Regions from separate parts of the Weissella sp. LMG 11983 genome, predicted to be linked through region 2. Evidence: riboswitches for the same ligand, from Rfam matches in the RefSeq annotation. Region 2 holds a riboswitch; the other holds the start of a gene.
What was found. A riboswitch is a leader RNA that binds a small molecule or an ion and turns the genes downstream of it on or off. The one in region 2 is predicted to bind FMN.
Positions count from the first base shown of each region.

Region 1: another riboswitch for FMN. It lies ahead of ribD (bifunctional diaminohydroxyphosphoribosylaminopyrimidine deaminase/5-amino-6-(5-phosphoribosylamino)uracil reductase RibD); the one in region 2 lies ahead of OIT45_RS10360 (ECF transporter S component).

Region 1 is NZ_JAOZFD010000001.1:1,599,171-1,606,794, forward strand. Features, by position in the region: gene OIT45_RS08025 (nucleoside hydrolase) at 89-1,042, shown strand; gene OIT45_RS08030 (hypothetical protein) at 1,117-1,317, shown strand; gene OIT45_RS08035 (C1 family peptidase) at 1,416-2,750, shown strand; gene OIT45_RS08040 (SseB family protein) at 2,882-4,825, shown strand; FMN riboswitch at 4,943-5,086, shown strand; gene ribD (bifunctional diaminohydroxyphosphoribosylaminopyrimidine deaminase/5-amino-6-(5-phosphoribosylamino)uracil reductase RibD) at 5,218-6,243, shown strand; gene OIT45_RS08050 (riboflavin synthase) at 6,243-6,836, shown strand; gene ribA (GTP cyclohydrolase II) at 6,838-7,624, shown strand, end outside.
Region 2 is NZ_JAOZFD010000002.1:166,091-173,714, forward strand. Features, by position in the region: partial or broken gene OIT45_RS10320 (S1 RNA-binding domain-containing protein) at 19-893, shown strand; gene xerD (site-specific tyrosine recombinase XerD) at 895-1,806, shown strand; gene OIT45_RS10330 (reductase) at 1,826-2,197, shown strand; gene OIT45_RS10335 (segregation and condensation protein A) at 2,190-2,984, shown strand; gene scpB (SMC-Scp complex subunit ScpB) at 2,974-3,609, shown strand; gene OIT45_RS10345 (pseudouridine synthase) at 3,611-4,378, shown strand; gene OIT45_RS10350 (TMEM175 family protein) at 4,441-5,028, shown strand; gene OIT45_RS10355 (hypothetical protein) at 5,142-5,660, shown strand; FMN riboswitch at 5,699-5,838, shown strand; gene OIT45_RS10360 (ECF transporter S component) at 5,926-6,504, shown strand; gene OIT45_RS10365 (hypothetical protein) at 6,653-7,081, shown strand; gene OIT45_RS10370 (hypothetical protein) at 7,088-7,624, shown strand, end outside.

The DNA of each region.
Region 1 (7,624 bases), on a different contig from region 2:
TTTTTGTTCGTTTTAATCATAGTTTAGCTATGTTAATATAGACAAAACGAATTAAAAGACGAACGTTATTTGTTGAGGGGAGAATGAAATGACTGAAAAAGTGTACTTTAGCCATGATGGTGGTGTTGATGATTTGGCATCTTTGTTGATGCTGTTGTCATACGAGGAGCAAGGCTTGATTGAACTAGTAGGTGTGGGGGTTGTGCCAGCTGATTCATACTTGGAACCTGCTGTTGCAGCGACACGCAAGATTATCAACCGTTTCTCAACGCACCATGATTTGTTGGTGAGTGCATCTGATGCCAAGTCGAGCGATCCATTCCCAAAGGAGTGGCGCATGGATTCATTTACGGTTGACGCATTGCCAATCTTGAATGAATTTGGTGAAGGGGACACTGAGTTGTCATATAACACAGCTGCCGATGATTTGGCATCAATCTTGGCGGAAGCAACAGAACCAATCACGTTGGTCTTTACCGGTCCAGTGAGTGACTTGGGAACTGTCCTCCAACGCGACCCAAGTTTGTCAACGAAGATTGATCGTTTGGTAGTGATGGCTGGTACGTTTGGTATTGGTAACATTGCTGAACCGGAGCAGGACGGTACGGCCGAATGGAACGTCTTCTGGGATCCACAAGCCTTCAAGATTGTCTTTGATTCAGACATCAAGATTCAAATGGTTGGGTTGGAGAGTACGCACGAAGTACCTTTGACACCAGCTGACCGTTTGCGTTGGGCAAAGTTGCGTTCACACCCAGTGATGGACTTCGTCGGCCAAGCCTACGCGACGGTGCCAGTATTGACGCACTTTGAGACGAACTCAACGTACTTCTTGTGGGATGTTTTGACGACAGCTTATTCACAAAAGCCTGAGTTGGTGGAAACGAAAATGATGAACGTCGACGTGATTCCAACTGGCCAAAGCCGTGGCCGTACGTTCGAAACACCAGAAGGTCGCGAAATTGAATTTGTGTACCACGTTAACCATGACGCTTTCTTCACGTTCTTTGAAGAGACGATGATGGCAATGAAGCACTACTAATCTGTAACCGCCGAGTCAACCGACTCGGCTTTTTGTGTTAGTATGGGGGCAATAAAAATGTGGAGGGCAGCGATATGTATGTGCCAGTTTTTCTACGACCACGTGATTTAGTGGCATTGCCTTGGTTGATATTTGTGACGACAATAGTATTCTTGATGTTCATTGATAATCAAACAGCCCGCTTTGTTTGGGGCGGTATTGGATTGTTTCTTGGGGTAGTAACGTTGATTGGCGTAACAATCATGCGACGATACATTGATATTGATAAGGATTAGAAGAGCATCTAGCATCTGCTGGGTGCTTATTTTTTACCATTGTAAACCGCTATCTAAAAGGCTAAACTAGACTTAAATTAGAAAAAGGTGAAAATGATATGAGTGAAATCACACAAGAACAATTGGCGTATTTCAAAGAAGCCGTGGCGGTTAGTCCAAAGGCTGACGCACTTCGTAACGCGGTAACGACGAACGGTATTTTGCAAGCGGCGCGCGATAACCGTCGTGCCGGTGAATTGACGCCCGTCTTCAGCGTTGACCTAGAGAACTCACCAGTTGCGAACCAATTACAATCTGGTCGTTGCTGGATGTTCGCGGCATTGAACACGATGCGTCACGATATGAAGGCGTTGTACGGTTTGCCTGGGGACTTTGAGTTGTCACAAAGCTACACGTTCTTCTGGGACAAGTTGGAGAAGGCAAACTACTTCTACAACAACATCGTGGCTACGGCTGAGCAACCAACGACTGATCGTGAAGTCGCCTTCCTGTTACAAATGCCACAGCAAGATGGTGGGCAATGGGATATGATGGTCGGCTTGATTGAAAAGTACGGTGTCGTACCACAATCAGCTTACCCAGAATCACAAGCATCATCACACTCAGCCGACTTCAACCGTTTGTACAACGCAAAGTTGCGTAAGGACGCCATCACGTTGCGTCGCATGGTAACGGAGCACGCAACTGAAGAGCAAATCGAACAACAAGTTGCCCAACTTGGTCGTGAGAACTACCACATCTTGTCATTGACGTTCGGTGAGCCACCAGTAACGTTCAACTTCTCATACCGTGACAAGGACAACAACTTCCACAGTGATGCCAACATTTCACCAAAGGATTTCTATGCGAAGTACATTGGTTGGGATTTGAGCGAATATGTTTCAATCATTAACGCTCCAACAGCTGACAAGCCATTCAACCAAACTTACGGTGTGAAGATGCTTGGTTCAGTTGTCGGCGGACGCGAAGTGAAGCACTTGAACTTGGATTTGCCAACGTTCAAGGATTTGGCCGTTAAGCAATTGTTGGCCGGTGAAAACGTTTGGTTTGGTGTCGACATGGGACCTAAGTTGGACCGCACGGCTGGTTTGATGGATACGAAGTTGTACAACGAAGATGACTTGTTCGATGTTGATTTCAGCATGACGAAGGCTGAGCGTTTGGAGTTCGGTGATTCATTGATGACCCACGCCATGGTTTTGACGGGTGTAGATTTGGTTGATGGTAAGCCAACGAAGTGGAAGGTCGAAAACTCATGGGGCGACAAGAACGGCCACAAGGGTTACTTCACGATGTCAGACGAATGGTTCGACGAATTTACGTACCAAGTTGTGATTAAGAAGGAGCACTTGCCAGCTGAGTTGCGCGATATTTACGAGAACACAACGCCATATGAATTGGCACCATGGGATCCAATGGGTGCCTTGGCATAATCAATAACGATAGGAACGGTACCTGTGATGGGTATCGTTTTTCATTTGTCAGTGATTCCAAAACCAAAACAAAGCACCGATTTTGTATTCGGCCTATTATGGAATGAAGAGAATGCAAAAGAGGGAGCAGTATGGAACGCGTCTTTTTAAATATTAACCAGACGAATCGAGAATTAAATCACAAAATTAGGCGGTATCTGAAGCAGCAAACAGTTCGTGGACAGGTGCGTGATTTACGCGTGCTAGCCCGTGCATTAACGGATGTGACGTTGTTGGTACCGGTGTTAGTTGATGCGAAAATGCGCCACACATCAGTATCGGGGTACAGTTACGTCGTTGGCGAACCGGATGTCCATTCGAAATTAAGCTATACGATCCGTGATGAACGCACATATTTAGTCACCTATACTGACTTGGCTAAGAGCCGTGCCGGTCAACGCGAACCGGATACGATGCAGGTACAGATGCCATATTTGTTAAACCGGTTGGCGACTGATGAACGTATTGATGGGATTATTCTGAATCCAGGCACGGATGATGTGACGTTACCTAAGTCATTGTTATTGGACGAATTGGATGGCCGTGATATCGGTGCCGTTACAGGTACGGTTGCAGATGATTTGCCAATTCAGGCGCCAGAACAGGTGGCAGCGCCGGTCGGTGTTGTCGCGATTGAGCTACGTTTGAATGAACTTAATCGGCTCCATGAAAACCTAGAAACGATGCGGACAAAGAACGACCGACGGATTGATCGGTATGCCCGACAAACTTGGAATTTCGTGGCCGTTATTACGCTAGTTATTTTGGCACTCATGGCGGTGCCAGTGCTTGGTCGACGAGGCTTGTTGCCGACCGCAATTCTGATTTTGCTGGCGATTATAATCGGTCGCATCATCCCCGTCAGTGCCACTAACCGTCAACGAGCAAAGGTCCGTGTTTATGAAAAGGAACGTGCCTTGGTTCGTATGATTGCGGTGGAGGATGATATTTATCGCATATCATTTGACGAAAAGGCGTCTGACAACAAACTAGGTGACGTTGGGGATGATAATGCTGATTTGTTTTATGTGAATCAGGATGTACTTAACGAAGAACTTATTCAAGGACTGAACCAGTTAACTTATGTTACGAAACCGGCAGATCGTATGAGGATAATTGAGACGTTATCGCCATTGTTCGAAACGGCATTATACGTCCAACCCATTTTCACGACCGACCACCAAGTTGCCCGAGATATCGTTGGACGACCATATCTGGCTGATGACAATACACGTGTGAGTGAAACAATCCCCTACAAAGGCCAAGAATATTTGCATATATACCTGCGAACCAGGGATGCGATTAAAGATCAGCATCCATTGCTAATGATTAAGCGATTGGATTATATCAATAACATGTTCAGTCAGTTTTCAGACCTAAAAGGTATCGTGTTCGATACGTCGATAAAAAGAATCGCGATTAAGCGCACTGAATTCGATAAGTTGTACTTGGAAACTGAATATCTGCGTAAGGTGCCAACAAACTATCTGATGGTAGATGAAGAACCGGTGGCACAAAAATTGGTGAACAAAAAGCCACAGGTTACCACACCAAGAGACAAACGCCCAGCAGCAACTACTAGGAATCAACCGATGAAGCCAGTAAAAAAGCCTAAGCGAATTGCTGGACTAGCAAAGGTTAACGTTGATTGGTTTGGGTATTCATTACTGATGTTGGTGGCATTTGCCATTGATGCATGGCTAATGTACGCTAATGCCTATCATCCAGGTCAACAGTTGTCGTATTATTTGCTTGGCGCGGCAGGTTTCTATGGCCTATACGCAATTGATATCAACAACTACCGCAAGAAGCATTTGTTTAAAAATGCGCCACGAGTCAATATTCATTTGCCGGCTTGGCAATGGTTGTTATTTATTGCATTAGCAGTCAACTATTATGTGCCAATTAATTACATGATTTCACCGAATAAAATCGGCTTAGAAACTTACATGTATGAAATGGTAGCCGTTGCGGTTATGGCATTTGTCTTGATTATCATTGGGACTTTCCACGTGCAAAAATACAATAAATACTAGAACGAAACATCTCGGTGCAAAACTGAGATGTTTTTATTTTTTGCCGGTTTGTTAAAGAATTGAGATTTACAAAGCTGACGACATAACGTTAGACTGACCTTGTTAAATAAATCATGAATAAATCTTCGGGGCAGGGTGAAATTCCCGACCGACGGTGATGGCGTATGCCTCAGTCCGTGACCCGCAAAGCTAGTTTAGCGATGCGGTTGATGCAGTGTGAATCTGCAACCGACAGTAAAGTCTGGATGGGAGAAGATATCAATCTTTGTATTAGTGCACGCTTTTTTCAGTGGCCTAGTACGTTTTTTGCGATACCTCAAACAATAACTACGCTCCGGTATGATGGTCAACATCATGCCGTTTTTTTATTCCCGGAGTAGTTAGGGGAAGATATGGATGATTTAACAATGATGCAAGTGGCGGTAGCAGCAGCTGAAAAAGCTGCCCCAAAGGAGACCTGGACCAATCCGCGGGTTGGCGCGGTGATTGTCAAAAATGGTGCGGTGTTAGCGACAGGCTATCATCACCAATTTGGTCAAGCGCATGCAGAAGTGGATGCCATGCAACAGGTGGATAACCCAGCTGATTTAAATAACGCCACGATGTACGTCACGCTCGAACCATGTGCTCACGTTGGCAAAGTTGGTGCATGTGCTGATGCGATAGTGGCTGCTGGGATTGGTCGGGTTGTCGTTGGCCAAGGTGATCCGAATCCGTTGGTGCATGGTCAAGGCATTCGCAAGTTGCGCGCGGCTGGCATTATCGTTGATGTGCTAAACCAACCGGTGAGCGAGAAGTTGAACCCTGGTTTTCATCACTTTTTCGAAACTGGGCAACCATACGTCATGTTGAAAGTGGCGCAGAGCGCGGATGGGTTCATCACCAAGGCGGTGGGGCAATCGACGAAAATTACGGATGCCAGTACGGATGTTGTAACGCATGAACAACGTGCAGAAGTTGGCGCGATTATTGTTGGTAGTGAAACAGCATTAACGGACACGCCAAGTTTGACGGTGCGCCATACATCGATAACACATCCCCAGCCATTGCGTGTGATCCTTGACCGACGTGGACGACTGCAAAGCGAATCCCAATTCGTCGATGACCGCACATTAATTTACACCATGAATGAGGCGTTTGCAGCGACGGCCGAACAGGCCATTTTATTTGATGGTCGTTTGCAGTCGGTGCTGAATGACCTTGGCCAGCGAGGTGTGCAATCAGTTCTAGTTGAAGGCGGTGGGGCTGTGCTACGGGCGTTCTTAGCCGCGGATTTGTGGCAGCGGTTGGATATTTACCAAACCACAACGGTCTTTGGGACGGGGGTGGCTGGTATTCAGGTGCCAACAACCAGGGCGACCGTTTCAGAGCGTATCGGTAACGCGATGCATCATATTTATTACCGGGAGAGAAAATAATGTTTACAGGAATTGTATCGACTGTTGGGCAAGTGACTGAGCTTGCCCAACGACATGAACAAGAGCGTCGTCTGACAGTTACGACGCCAACAAATTATTTCGCAGATGCCAAGTTAGGCGACAGCATCATGATTGATGGGGTGTGCTTAACAATTACCACGAAGACTGCCACGGAGGCGACGTTTGATGTGATGGTGCCAACTGTGATGACGACGAAAATAGGTCAGTATCAATCGGGCACTCGCGTCAATTTGGAGAAAGCCATGCTGGCCACTGATCGGTTTGATGGTCACTTTGTTTTAGGGCATGTGGATGGAACGGGGCAGGTAACAGACGGACATCTGGTTGACGAAACGGTCTACTTTACGGTGCAACCAAAGAACCAAGCCTTGATGAAACAAATTGTACCGAAGGGTTCGATTGCAATGAATGGCGTGAGTCTGACGGTGATTGAAACGACAGCCACGACGTTCACAGTGGGACTGATTCCACATACATTGACGCATACGATGTTGCAGGATGTGCAAGTTGGGGATGACGTTAATTTAGAGACCGACATTCTGGCCAAGTATTTAGCAAAGGAGCGTGCATAAGATGAACCAGGAAATTCGAGAACGTGTTGAAAAGGCGCTACAAGCCTTGAAGCGAGGTGAACTTATCATTTTGAGTGATGACAGCCAACGCGAGCATGAAGGTGACTTGGTTGGCTTGGCTTCGTTTGCGACAACGGCAAGCGTGAATGCTGCGTTGCGAATTGGTCGCGGTGTGTTGTGTGCACCAATGGCCGCTGAACGGGCAGAGGCGTTGTCCTTAACCCAAATGGTTGCGCATAATACTGAAAAATTTGGTACCAAGTTCACGGTTAGTGTTGATCACCGTGAGAATACCACGGGAGTATCAGCCGTGGAACGGGCATTCACCATTCGAGAACTAGCGAATTTGTCCGCAGACGCAACTGATTTTGATCGACCAGGGCATATTTTCCCATTAGTCGCTGAAGCCGATGGCGTGTTGGCACGACCAGGTCACACAGAAGCAGCGGTTGATTTAGCGAAGCTGGCGGGCGTGTCACCGGTGGCTTACATTATCGAGATTTTGGCAGAAGATGGCCGAATGGCGCGCGAAACGGCGTTGGCTGAGATTGCTGAACGTGAAGGGTTAGCGACGTTAACGATTGCGGAGTTAATCGCGTATCGTGAGACGCAAATGGCGCGTGATTACACAGTGGGTCCAACTATTAAATTGCCAAGTGCATATGGGACGTTTGCGGTAACGGATTATCTGTCGGAAAATCGCGAACCGGATTTGCTGGTTGAAAAAGCCACGTCTGGAGGAACGGTACCATTGGTTCGCTTGCATTCGGAATGTCTGACCGGTGAAG
Region 2 (7,624 bases):
ATATATGGAGAAAATAATATGACACACAAAATTGGAGAAATCATCTCAGCCAAGGTGACGGATGAGAACGACAAGTATTACTACGCACAAATTGACGGTTTGACATACGAAATCGACAAGAGTGAATTGCAAAAGCCATTGAAGATTGGTGGCGTTGTAACTGGATTTGCATACGAGAACGAAAAGCACAACTTGCAAATTACGAAGAAGATTCCTGACGTTCGTCTTGGCCACTATGCATGGGGTGAAGTAACGGATATTCGTCGTGACCTTGGTGTTTTCGTGAATATCGGTTTGCCAAACAAGGATGTGGTTGTGTCACTTGATGAGTTGCCAACAATTAAGGAATTGTGGCACAACGCGGTGACAAGTTGATGATTACGTTGCGCATTGATAAGAAGGATCGTTTGTGGGGTGAATTGGCCTCAGCTGACATCCTACAAGCTGTGCGCATTCCAGCCAAGCCTGATATGAAGAACAAGCAAGTGAAGGCGACAGTTTACCGTTTGAAGATGGTTGGAACGTTGGTTATCACACCAGATTACAACTTCGGATTCATTCACCCGGATGAGCGTCAACGCGAACCACGTCTTGGTGAAGAAGTTGATGCACGTGTTATCGGTGTCCGTGAAGATGGTGTGTTGAACTTGTCATTGCGTCCACGTGCTCACGAGGCAATTTCAGATGATGCAGCGATGTTGTTGGCATTGTTGCAACGTTCATCAACGCACAGCTTGCCATTTACTGATAAGTCAGATCCAAAGCAAATTAAGAAGTACTTTGGTATGTCAAAGTCACAATTCAAGCGTGCAGTCGGAAACTTGTACAAGCAACGTAAGATTACGCAAAATGAGAACGGGTTGTTCTTGGTAGAAGAAAGCGACGGCGAATAAGATGTTACATCAGGTAGGTCCATATGAAGATAATATGGTTGACTACCTGCACTATCTGACGGTGGAGCGGGGGTTGTCGGCCAATACGCGGGCATCCTATCAGCAAGACCTGCGTCATTTCTTTACGTATTTGATTGAAAAAGAAAAGTCGATGCCGTTGGCGAATATCGACCGTTTCACGATTATGGCCTTTCTCGGTGAGTTAGAGAAAAACGGCAAGTCACGTAACACGGTCATTCACATGGTGTCCACGTTGCGAAAGTTTTTCCAATTTGCGACCAGCAATAACTGGGTGGCTATCGATCCAATGACACAAGTCGATCCGCCTAAAAAAGCGCAACATCTGCCAGCTGTTTTAACGCTGACTGAAGTCGAAGCTTTGTTGGCGGTACCTGACCCCAACACGCCGTTGGGTTTGCGCAATCGCACAATGCTCGAAGTGATGTATGCGACAGGCTTGCGTGTGAGCGAGTTGGTTAATTTGCGTCTGGATAATTTGCACTTGGAGCTTGGCTTGATTCAGACACTTGGAAAAGGTGACAAAGAACGCATCATTCCGATTGGGGATGTTGCATCGCACTGGTTGCAACGATATTTAACGGATGGACGACCATTCCTTGGCAAACAACAGGATGAACAGGTGATTTTCCTAAATGATCACGGACATCAATTGACACGCCAAGGTGTCTGGAAGTTGATAAAGGGTTGGGTCAAGGCAGCGGGCATTACCAAAGATGTCTCGCCACACACGTTGCGTCATTCGTTTGCGACGCACATTTTGGAAAATGGCGCGGATTTACGTATTGTGCAAGAATTACTCGGTCATGCCGACATTTCAACGACTCAGATATACACACACATTTCGAATAAGCGTTTGACTGAAGTTTATGGCAAAAGTCATCCGCGTGCTTAACTAAGAAAGGAGGCCGTACATGTTAGTTGTGGTTCGTAAAGATCAACCGAAAATTGCGATGGGACTTTTGTCTTATTTGCCACGTTTGCATGATGTGGCTTCTGTGCAACGCGAAATCGAATGGTATCAAGCCAGTGATGCACGTGAAATTTTGCTTTGGCAGTCACCAGAAACGCAACACTATGTTGCTGTATTGGGTGTAGAGGCAGTGTTTGATTCAATTGTATTGCGCTTGGTAGTGTTTGGACCGGAAGTGCCAGGTACATCACGTATCGCTGTTGGTTCAGAAATATATGAAGCGATGAAGCTACGATACCCAGATAAAACGATTGTTGGCACGATTAGCACGCAACCAATCTTGACGGAATGGCGGAAGTATTTGCATGGCTGAAGATTTAACGTATCGCTTGAATGACTTCGAAGGGCCGCTGGACTTGCTCCTGCACCTTATCAAAGTTAATGAAATGGATATTATGGATATTCCAATTGTTGAGATTACGGCTCAGTACTTGGCGTTTTTGCATCAAGCGGAAGAACGAAACTTGGATATCGCTGGCGAATTCTTGGTAATGGCGGCTACTTTGATGTCAATCAAGGCGTCATATTTAATTCCGAAAAACGAAGAATTGACATATGATGAAGAATTAGCCGAATTTGTGTATGAAGAAGATCCACGTGAGGCATTGATGGCCCAACTATTGGAGTATCAACGTTATCAACAAGCAGCCGATGACCTGCGTGAACGTGAAGAAGGACGTCAATTGCAGTTCTCACGTGCGCCGATGGCGATTCCAGACGATATTGACGTGGCGCCATTGCCAGAAGGCTTAGGGTTGTTTGATTTGCAACTGGCTTTTAACCAAATGGTCGCTAACCGCACGAAGAAACAAGTTCGTCCACGCACAATGCGCGGTGAAACGTGGTCAATTAGTGCCCAAATGAAAACAATTGTGGCACGGATGACACCGGGTGAAACGATTGAATTTGAAACCTTCTTTGGGGAACATGATAGTCGCGATAAGATGGTCACAACCTTCCTAGCTATGCTAGAGTTGGTGCGTCACCAACATTTGCGTGTTGCCCAAGAAGATGAATATGGTGCCATTTACCTGACTTTAGGTGATGTGCCATATGATGAAACTGCAGATGAGGGAGTCGATTTTGACGATGAAGACTAGCTTACAACAAATTGAAGGTTTGCTTTTTGTGGCTGGGGATGAAGGCATCACGGTTGCAGAAATGGCCGATGCGACTGGTTTCGCAAAGCCTGCCGTCATTGGCTTGTTAGAAGATCTTGCCGCCAAATATGAGAGCGATGAGAATAGTGCGCTCGACGTTTTGAAGACTGACGACCAGTACCAATTGGTCACTAAGTCGGAACTTGCTGAGACAATTCACCGTTACTTTACGGCGCCACTGACGACAGCTTTGTCACAGGCGTCACTGGAAGTGTTGGCGATTATTGCATATAAGCAACCAATCACACGAGTTGAGATTGACGAAATTCGTGGTGTGCAATCACAAGCAACGATTCAAAAATTAGCACTACGTAATTTGGTAGAAGGACGCGGCCGTTCTAATGAACCAGGTCGCCCAATCCTATATGGGACAACCGCTTACTTCTTGAACTACTTTGGTTTGAGTGATTTGCAAGAGTTGCCACCATTAGTAACAGCCGAGGCTTTGGATGCCTTGCGTGCCCAAAAGGATGTGGCATTGCCTTTGATGCCAGGAGAAGAAGGTGGATCTGCATTTGATGTGGCCCTACCAGAGCTTGCTGAAACAGCAGAAAGAGAAGAATAACATGGCAGAACGATTGCAAAAAGTGATGGCTCAAGCGGGAGTTGCATCACGTCGTGCATCAGAACAATTAATTTTGGATGGTAAAGTAACAGTCAACGGTAAGACAATTCATGAATTGGGAACTAAGGTTGAGCCATCAGATAAGATTGAAGTGAGTGGCGAACCAATTGACTCACGTGAAAAGTTGGTTTACTTCTTGTTGAACAAGCCCCGTGGCGTTGTGACAACAAACAGTGACGATAAGGGCCGTGCAACGGTTATGGACATTGTCGATGAACCTGAGCGTGTCTACCCAGTTGGTCGTTTGGACTACGATACAACCGGTGTTTTGTTGTTGACGAACGATGGTGAGTTGGCCAACAAGTTGATGCACCCACGTTACCGTATCGACAAGGTTTATGTTGCTAAGGTGAAGGGGATTCCAACGAACGAAGAACTAGAGAAGCTTCGTCACGGTGTCACAGTTAAGACAAAGCAAAACGGTCGTTACACGACATTTAACGCTGCGCCTGCCCGTGCTGAAATCCAATCAACGAACACTAAGAACCACACGGCAATTGTGAAGTTGACGATTCACGAGGGTAAGTACCACCAAGTTAAGGAAATGATGAAGGCGGTTGGTCACGAAGTGTTGAAGTTGACTCGTGAGCGTTACGGCATGCTTGATTTGACTGGCCTAACACCAGGTGAGTACCGTCCTTTGCGTTATGAAGAAGTACAAGCGTTGAAGGCTGGAAAGCAATACCGCAAGTCAGCAGGACGCTGGTAAGCTATAATAGAGGCGTCTGGGGCTTCCTGGAGGCCTCTTTTTTGCGGATAAAGGGGAAGGTTATGAGTAAAAGTCGATTAGAAGCGTTTAGTGATGGGATTTTTGCAATCATCATCACGATTATGGTGTTGGATTTGAAAATTCCGTCAATCGGTACTTGGGCGGGAATTGGCAATGCTGCGTGGTTAAGTACATTTTTGGCTTACTTGGTAAGTTTTATTATTACAGCTAGTTTTTGGGTTAGCCACCACTTGATTATTAGTAATATCGAAAAAGTGGATAGTGGCGTCTTGTGGACCAATGCATTGACGTTTTTGCCAATGTCTTTGGTGCCAATTACAACGGCTTGGTTTGGTGAGTTCCCAACCCGGGTAGCGCCGAGTGTGACTTACGGGATTGTGTATGTCATGTCCGTGATTGCTTTGTACAACTTGAGTCATGTCATCGCGAAGCATCTGGACAATCCAGCACAACAAAAAAGAATGTGGCGCGTCAATCGTAGTCGCCTTTGGTTAATCGGCATTGGGCTGATTGGAACGTGCTTGGCCTTTGTCTGGCCACCAATTACCGGTGGTATGGTCTTTGTTATTTCGGGCGGTTGGCTATTTTTACGTAATGTCATCCACGTTCGAGCTATTCAGGACATGTAACCGCTCGACTTTTGTTACAATTACAGTAAGATGAAGAACTGTGGAGAGGTAATGTGCCTTTCACAGAAACGTTTCACAATGATTGTGATGAAATTTGAATGGGGGGATGCAAGATGGCAACACCAGATACACGTTCTGGCCGTAATTATATGAAAACCGGCCCTGGCATGTACGCCTTTGCAAAGGAACACAAAGTCGCCGGCTGGCCTTGGCTATTGAAGCCAATGGGATGGCTTGGCCGTAAGCATTTTAAGAACATTGAGAATTCACTTGCTGATGACGAAACAGTAGTCGTCGCTTTCTTAACGAAAATGGCCGGTTTAACAGATGCAGGTGAACCAACAGGTCGCTTCAAGTGGTATGCATTTGCTCTTGGTGATTCTGGAACTTTGTATTTCGCACATTGGCGTCCATTCCATTTGGATTCTTTGCGTATGACGCTTGATCAAGTGAACACGATTAATCCAGACACTGGTATTATTCGTGGTCGTTTGCAAATCCAAACGTTGCAGGGAACCCAAGATTTGACGTTGAAGTGGTTTGCGCCACAAATTCGCCGTATTTATGATTTGCTGAATAATGAGAAGCACGCTTACGATAAGCTGCGTCACAAGGTTGACTTGGATGGTTGACCATTAGTTAGTCGCGTGCTAACCTTAAATCTACAATTGAATATCTTCAGGGCAGGGTGAAATTCCCGACCGGCGGTAACTACGTTTTGTAGAAGTCCGCGACCCACGTCAGGTTTGGTGTGGCTGACACGGTGTAAATCCGTGACCGACAGTAAAGTCTGGTATGCAGAAGAAAAAATAGATTGACTGGTCACAGCCGGTTTCTTTATGTCGCCCTGGCATGAAGGAACCGGCTGTTTTTACGACCAGGTGGAGGTTTGCTGTTATGAATAAGACGCGTCGTTTGACCGTTATTGCCTTGTTAGCTGCGATATCATTTGTTTTGATGATTTTCCCGCAGTTCCCATTGATTCCAGGTGCATCTTTTTTGAAAATTGATTTTTCATTTGTACCAGTTTTGCTGGGTGCATTGATGCTTGATTTGAAGAGTGGTTATGCCATTTTGCTGTTGCGTTCATTATTGAAGTTGTTGTTGAACAATGAAGGTGTGAATGACTACATTGGCTTGCCAATGAATATTATTGCAATGGCTGTGTTATTAACGGTTATTATGATTATCGTGAAGCGCCAAGATATTTCAGCGAAGCGCTACGTTGTTGGTGCCGTGCTGGGAACGCTTGGATTGACGTTGGCGATGGTGATTTTGAACTACGTTTATGCGGTGCCACTGTATGCGATGTTTGCTAATTTCGATATTGCAAAGACAATTGGCCTCGGGACATACCTATTGTGGATGGTTATTCCGTTCAATCTGATTGAAGGCGCTATTTTGACAGCTGTCTCAGGCTTGGTATATTTGGGATTGCGTCAAATTATTAACACGACCCGCTCACAACTTAACTAAATAAGTCCTATTCTGCTTGCACCGTTTTAGTTTCTTCATTACACTTGGAAGAAATACATGAGAGGTGGTCAAGCAGTTGACAAATGATTTCTTGATCACCCTGTTTTCGGCGTCTGAACCTCGTCGTCACAGGGTGATTTTTGGTTTATTGAAGCGTCAGGTAACAGTGTCAACGGAATATTGGGGTTTGCGCTATGGATTGTTGCAAATTTCAGGTTTGATGCCTCGCCTAGATAAGGACACATTTGATGCCCGCATTGCCGCATTGCAACAAGCAGGATTGCTGGCTGAGGCTGGAGAAGGTCAACTTGTTTTGACGCCAGCCGGTCAAGAAGCACAAGCTGAGTATGCTACAAACCACTACATGCCAGAGCATTTGAGTACGTTATTGAAGGTTGATGTATTGACCTTCATGCAAGCCTTCTGGTTGGCAAATCAAGTGGTGTCAGAAGTGGCGTACAGCAATAAGAAATATTATCCTTTGCAGATTGATCCACGTACGATGCTGACGGTTAAGACGTGGTATGGCAACATGAATTCACCACGTTTGGTTGCAACGTGGGCATTGACGATTTAACGATTCTTGCAACGTCGACCACAAGAAGACGCGGACCGCTTGGTAGCAACGTGGGTCGGTCACGAAACACCAGGTTTAAACTTTGAACAGTTGGGCTTCCCAGCAACGTGGACGGAAGATGATTTTTATTTCTGGCAGATTGATCAATACGCAATCTGGTCAGAAGAATTGCAACGCGGTGCCAACACGCCATTGAAGTTGTTATGGGATTTGGTTGCCCACCGCCCATTGCTACCAAATAGCGTGCAAGCGTCATATAACGGCGTGATTGCCGGTCGCCCAATGGATGAGATGGTCCAGAGCCGTCGTTTGAAGATTGGGACGATTCGCGAACACTTGTTGACCGCGGCGATTTGGCTACCGATGAATGATTTTCCGTATAAGAACTATTTGACGCCGGATGTGGTTGCTCACTTTGAGCAAAACCTAACCGGACCAATTAACGATTGGGAGTTTAGCATGGTTCGTACATCTGACGATCCACTAGAATTCTTCCTATTCCGTTTGTATGAGATTTATTTGACGAAGCAAGAGGAGGCCGCT